Anaerocolumna chitinilytica: one gene and its partner. Each later gene encodes a partner of the first gene's protein in a complex. Links are inferred from orthologs where the notes say so. Each region holds a gene or a part of one and is shown on either strand. Other genes may lie near its edges. The genes, in order: holB and dnaX.

Evidence for each region.
Region 2: holB (region 1) and dnaX share a complex: the UniProt entries of both Bacillus subtilis proteins name them as parts of the DNA clamp loading complex. The link is inferred for Anaerocolumna chitinilytica from one-to-one orthologs.

The regions. Positions count from the first base shown.
Region 1 is NZ_AP023368.1:5,566,944-5,570,057, reverse strand. What follows is about bases 236-3,016. They hold holB (DNA polymerase III subunit delta'), read left to right. Parts: upstream 236-1,020; coding sequence 1,021-2,013; downstream 2,014-3,016. Other genes in these bases: bsdcttw_RS24600 (tRNA1(Val) (adenine(37)-N6)-methyltransferase), read left to right, coding at 2,946-3,016; bsdcttw_RS24605 (PSP1 domain-containing protein), read left to right, coding at 2,035-2,943; bsdcttw_RS24615 (YaaR family protein), read left to right, coding at 563-1,003; bsdcttw_RS24620 (guanylate kinase), read left to right, coding at 236-457. Outside these bases: more of bsdcttw_RS24620, read left to right, coding at 1-235; more of bsdcttw_RS24600, read left to right, coding at 3,017-3,114. UniProt on the Bacillus subtilis protein: DNA polymerase III is a complex, multichain enzyme responsible for most of the replicative synthesis in bacteria.
Region 2 is NZ_AP023368.1:86,915-90,171, forward strand. What follows is about bases 264-3,187. They hold dnaX (DNA polymerase III subunit gamma/tau), read left to right. Parts: upstream 264-904; coding sequence 905-2,470; downstream 2,471-3,187. Other genes in these bases: bsdcttw_RS00390 (transcription repressor NadR), read left to right, coding at 264-792; bsdcttw_RS00400 (YbaB/EbfC family nucleoid-associated protein), read left to right, coding at 2,490-2,843; bsdcttw_RS00405 (hypothetical protein), read left to right, coding at 2,999-3,145. Outside these bases: bsdcttw_RS00385 (hypothetical protein), read left to right, coding at 1-117; more of bsdcttw_RS00390, read left to right, coding at 259-263; recombination mediator RecR, read left to right, coding at 3,255-3,257. UniProt on the Bacillus subtilis protein: Part of the beta sliding clamp loading complex, which hydrolyzes ATP to load the beta clamp onto primed DNA to form the DNA replication pre-initiation complex.

The DNA of each region.
Region 1 (3,114 bases):
GGATGGCAGAGAATATTTCTTTGTCAGTAAGGAAGCTCTGTTAACTTATCAGGATGAAAATAAAGTTATTGAACACAGAGCATATGATACCATGCACGGTGTATGGGACTATTTTACCTTGGATGACGGACAGATTGATTTCGAAACGGGCAGTTCCATTATGCTTGGCACGCTGGAATCCTATGGGCAGATTAGAAGATACTTTGGAGAAGAACGAGTGTATCCGATCTATCTGGAGGTGGAGGATGGACTACGCCTGGAGAGAGCTCTGCTGCGGGAAAAGACTCAGAAGAAACCGAAATATGCAGAGCTTTGCAGAAGATTTTTGGCAGATGAGGAAGACTTTAAAGAAGAAAATCTGAAGGCTCTTGGGATTATAAAGAGATACGACAATACAGACAGAGAACTATGTCTGGCAGAAATCCTAAAGGATATCAGGTTAAATATGGGAATTTAAAATTCTTCTATATATTTTTTTCCGGTTATGCTATAATGGAAACTGGAATTAGCATATGCAAAAACTTAAGGCACGGGTGAAAGGAAGAGAGAAGGAGAGGGAAGTATGGACATAAAAGTAAATCAAATGCAACCTGTTAATCAAACCCAACCCACTGCACCTTTGCCGGAAGCAGACGGTTCTTTTAAATTTACCCTAATCAGCAATATTGAGGAACAGGGACTAAAAGAACGGCTGAACCTGATGATGGAAGAAATCACTCAGCAGGGTAAGAAACTGGGAAAGCATATGGATGTCCGGGATATGAGAAAGTACCGGCAGCTAATCAAAGATTTTATGAATGAAGTGGTGAATCGTTCTCACAAGTTCAGCAGAGAGAACTTTCTGGACAGGAGAGGCCGGCACCGTGTATATGGTATGATAAAGCTCATCGATCAGAATTTGGACGAGTTAGCCCTAGAACTAATAAAAGATGAGAAAGACACCATTGCCATATTAAATAAAATAGATGAAATTAAGGGATTACTTTTAGATATACTTGCATAACGAAGGGACGGTAGGAAATGGCTGGATTTGGACAGATAATTGGTCATGAACAGATGAAGGAACATCTAAAGACTGCCATCAGGACGGAAACAGTCTCTCATGCCTATATCTTCTCCGGTGAAGAGGGGATGGGCAAGAAAACCTTAGCCTGGGCCTTTGCAAAAGGCATCCAGTGTGAGAATAGGGAACAGGACGGAGACGGCTGCGGTCATTGTAAATCCTGTCTGCAGGCAGAATCAAAAAATCACCCGGATATTATTTATGTGACTCACGAAAAGGCAAGTCTCGGGGTGGATGATATCAGAAATCAACTGAATAATGATGTTCTGATAAAACCCTATAGCAGCAGCCGTAAAATATATATTATTGAAGATGGGGAGAAGATGACAGAGCAGGCTCAGAATGCTTTGCTAAAGACTTTGGAGAATCCTCCCTCTTATGCGGTTATTATTCTTCTTACCAATAACATCAATGCATTTCTTCCTACGATTCTTTCAAGATGTGTTATTCTGAAATTAAATCCGGTAGGTGAAGAAGACATCAAAACATTTTTGATGCAAGTCTATAAAACACCCGATTACCAGGCAGAGCTTAGTGCGGTATTCGCCCAGGGAAACATAGGCAGGGCAATCTCCTATGCGTCCAGTGAGAATTTTGCGGCTATGAAGGACAAGGTTCTTCATCTGTTAAGGTATATAGATCAGATGGAATTATATGAACTGATTGACGGACTTAAGGATTTATCAGGGCAAAAGGAAAATATAGACGAGTATCTGGATCTTATTACATTATGGTATCGTGACATCTTAATGTTTAAGGTTACAAAGGATATTAATCTTTTATTATATAAGGGTGAATACTCTGAAATACAACGTCAGGCCAGTAAGAGAAGTTATGAAGGCCTGGAAGAGGTTATTAAGGCAGTGGAGAAAGCAAAGGTTCGCCTTAATGCCAATGTAAATTTTGACATTGTAATGGAACTTATGTTTCTTACCATAAAAGAAAACTAAGGAAAGAGGAAAGGTTATTTTATGACGACGGTAATAGGAGTTCGTTTTAGAAGAGCCGGTAAGATTTATTTTTTTGATCCTGCCGGATATGAGATAAATCAAGGCGATAATGTAATTGTCGAAACAGCAAGAGGCGTTGAATACGGTCATGTGGTAATAGGGCCAAGGGACGTAGAAGAGAACAAAATTATTCAGCCTCTAAAGCCGGTAATCAGAACCGCCACACCGGAAGACGATGAGATAGAAATTAAGAATAAAGTGAAAGAAAAGGAAGCTTTCCAGATCTGCCTGGAAAAGATTAAGAAGCATGAACTGGAAATGAAGCTCATTGATTCAGAGTATACTTTTGATAACAACAAAGTATTATTTTATTTCACTGCAGACGGAAGAATTGACTTTAGGGAACTTGTAAAGGATTTGGCAAGTGTTTTTAAGACCCGAATCGAGTTACGCCAGATTGGTGTAAGGGATGAAACAAAGGTAGTGGGAGGCATCGGCATCTGCGGAAGACCTTTATGCTGCCATACACACCTTTCTGAATTTGCACCGGTTTCCATTAAGATGGCAAAGGAACAAAATCTTTCACTGAATCCTACCAAAATATCCGGAGTCTGCGGACGTCTTATGTGCTGCTTAAAACATGAGGAAGAAGCTTATGAGGATTTAAACAGCAAGCTTCCTAATGTCGGAGATATGGTTACTACAAATGACGGCCTTCGAGGTGAAGTTCAGAGTGTAACAGTATTAAAGCAATTGGTTAAGGTTATTGTAACCCTTGAGAACGATGAGAAGGAAGTACGGGAATACAAAGCCTCCACGCTTAAGTTCAATGCGAAAAAGCGTAAAGAAAAAGTTGCTCTGGATGAAGAGCTTCGAGTACTTGAAATGCTTGAAATGAAGGAAGGAAAATCCCATCTGGATGATGTATAACAATGAGAGATGAGAGCAAGACCCCTGATATTACCCAGGAAACAATAGAGAATAAGAACAGGGCTTTAAAAGATAGTCAGGTAAGTCCGGAAACCAAGATAAACGGTGAAAGCTTTTTGCTTCCTGGAGAGAGAATAGATGAGCTGCAGCGAAACGGTTATAAGATTATAC
Region 2 (3,257 bases), 5.5 Mb from region 1 along the record:
CCGGGACTAGATAGTGTAGAAAACAGTCCAAAAGGGGAAGAATGTCCTCACTACAGTGAACCGCTTCCCATTGATAAACCCACAGAGATTGGTGGAAACAGTATAAAGGAATTTTAGGGTTTCCCTGAAGAAAAAGGTGGCAACGGACAGATGTAGGACTGTTACGTCTGTTTACCGTTGCTTTTGAGCTTTTATTATAATACAATGTAAAGAGAGAATGAGAAGGTGAGTAGTCCCAGGAAAGGATGTGGTTATTATATGGAGGGACAGGATAGAAGAAGGGAACTGACGAAGATACTTGAAGAAGCAAAGGATGCAGTCTCCGGTACGGAATTGTCGAAACGGCTGGGTGTCAGCCGCCAGGTAATTGTACAGGATATAGCACTTTTAAGGGCAGTTAACAAGAATATCATTTCAACAACGAAAGGATACCTCATCTATAAACAGGAAAAGCAGAAGGTAAACCGATGTTTTGCCACCAGGCATACCACGGATGAAATTGAAGATGAGCTTAACACGATTGTAGATAACGGTGGAAAAATATTAGATGTTATTGTAATGCATGATCTCTACGGCGAAATATCAGTGGATCTGATTATCAAGAACAGAAAAGAGGTTGCGGACTTTATGGCTAAAGTAAGGTCAAAAAGAACCGTACCTTTAAAGGATTTGACGGGCGGAACTCATTTACATACGGTGGAAGCGGATTCAGAAGAGATACTGGATCAGATTGAGCAGGCATTAAAAGATAAGAACTACCTTGTAAGCAGTACATCCTTTGGGAAAGAATAAGAATACTTTGACAACTATTCTAACCATTGGTAAAATAGATAGGAAGTAAACAAAGTAACATCGCGCGAAAGTGCGGCACACGCAGGCAGAAATATAAAGAGGAAGTGTAAGCATGTCATATACAGCGCTGTACAGAAAATTCCGCCCCACAGATTTTCATGATGTAAAGGGTCAGGATCACATTGTTACCACTCTGAAAAATCAGATAAAATCAGGCCGGATTGGGCATGCCTATTTATTTTGCGGAACTAGAGGAACAGGAAAGACAACTATTGCAAAGATTTTAGGAAAAGCAGTTAATTGCGAACACCCCGTAGACGGAAACCCTTGCAATGAATGCGAGACCTGCCGTTCCATTCAGAACGGAACCTCCATGAATGTAATAGAGATAGATGCTGCCTCCAACAACGGTGTGGATAACATCAGAGAGATTGTAGAGGAAGTTCGATATTCACCGACGGAAGGCCGTTATAAAGTCTATATTATAGACGAGGTTCATATGCTTTCCACCGGAGCTTTCAACGCGTTGCTAAAAACGCTGGAAGAGCCGCCTTCTTATGTAATCTTTATACTGGCAACGACAGAAGCTCAAAAAATACCCATAACCATCCTTTCAAGATGCCAGAGATATGATTTTAAGAGAATAACCATTGATACCATTTCAGACAGGCTGAAAGAACTGCTTCAGGCAGAAGCCGTTGAAGCGGAGGAGAAAGCCATTCGTTATATTGCAAGAATGGGGGACGGGTCCTTAAGAGATGCCCTTAGTCTTTTAGATCAGTGCATTGCATTTTATTACGGTCAGACTCTGACTTATGATAAGGTACTAGAGGTACTGGGAGCAGTAGACATCGAAGTATTTGCAAGGCTTTTAACTGCAATTTCTAAGAATGATGTTAGTCAATGTATGGGTATTCTGGAAGAACTGATTGTAAGCGGCAGAGAACTTACCCAATTTGCGGTAGATTTTACCTGGTATTTAAGGAATCTGCTGTTAGTAAAGACTTCGGAAGATGCCAGTGAAGCGGTTGAAGTCTCTACCGAGAATCTTGCCTTGTTAGAAGAGCAGGCCAGGGAATGGAATACAGATACTCTGATACGATTTATCCGTATCTTTTCCGATTTATCCAATCAGATCCGTTATGCTTCACAAAAGCGAGTGATAGTTGAGGTTGCGCTGATTAAATTATGCCGGCCCCAGATGGAAAAGAGCTATGAGGATATCTTAGAGCGGATAAGACAATTGGAGGCAAAGCTTGAGAATGGCGTTACTATAACGGCAGCAGCGACAGGAAGCGAAGTTCCAAAGGAGACTATAAAAACAGAAGTAATACCTGCAGAACTGCCGAAAGCAGTCTCAGAGGATTTAAAGCTGGTGGCAAAGAATTGGAGTAATATTATCGCCTCAACCAGTGGAATCACGAAGGTTTCCCTGACAAACGCAAGACCAAGTATCGGTAATAATAATGCCCTGCTTTTAGTATTTGCAGATGAATGGGATATGGAAGCCCTTAAAAAGGAAGCACATATGCAGGAACTCAAAAGTGCCATAGCCAGATTCGTTCCAAAGGATGTGGAGGTTTTAACGAAATTGGCATCCACGGATAAGGGTATTACAGAAGAAGCCTTTGATTTGCGAAAGATAATAAAAAATATTGATATAGAATATGAAGATTAAAAGATAAGGAGAAAGAAACATGGCAAAACGCGGAGGATTTCCGGGAGGAGCAATGCCCGGCAATATGAATAATCTGATGAAGCAGGCTCAGAGAATGCAAAAGCAGATGGAAGAAAAGACAAAAGAGATTGAAGAGAAGGAATGGGAAGCTTCTGCCGGCGGCGGAGCAGTAACCGTAAGAGTATCCGGTAAAAAGGAGATATCAGGTGTGGTATTATCCAAAGAGGTAGTTGACCCGGATGATATAGAAATGCTTCAGGATCTTATTATGGCGGCTGCTAACGAAGCTCTTCGTAAGATGGAAGAGGAATCTCAGTCCGTAATGGGTCAGATTACAGGAGGACTTGGAGGACTCGGTGGTTTTCCTTTCTAAGTTTTAACAAATAGAAGAGCTTGTTTAAGTGTGGAAACACATATGAATGAAGTTTACAGGGGCTGTTGTCAAAGGAAGCCCTGCGGGTATGATTTGCTCACACGCCGCAGGGCTTTGTTTTGTAACATCCTCTTGATTTTAAAGAGGAGGCAGAGATGGAACAGCAGACTGATGAGATCAATAAGATTATTCACATAAAATGTACAGAGCAGGAAAAGCAGAAGGTCATTGCTGAATTATCCTCCTATCTTTATGATTACCAATTCAATTTTATTATCGTGGAGGAGCCGTCCCAGGAATAGCGGATTGCTATTTCATAAAGGTTGCCATAAAGCTTGACATGAACACATGAAAATAATAAAGTAAGATTATAGCTGTGCTTATAAAAACTTTATTAGAGAAAGAGGATGTATG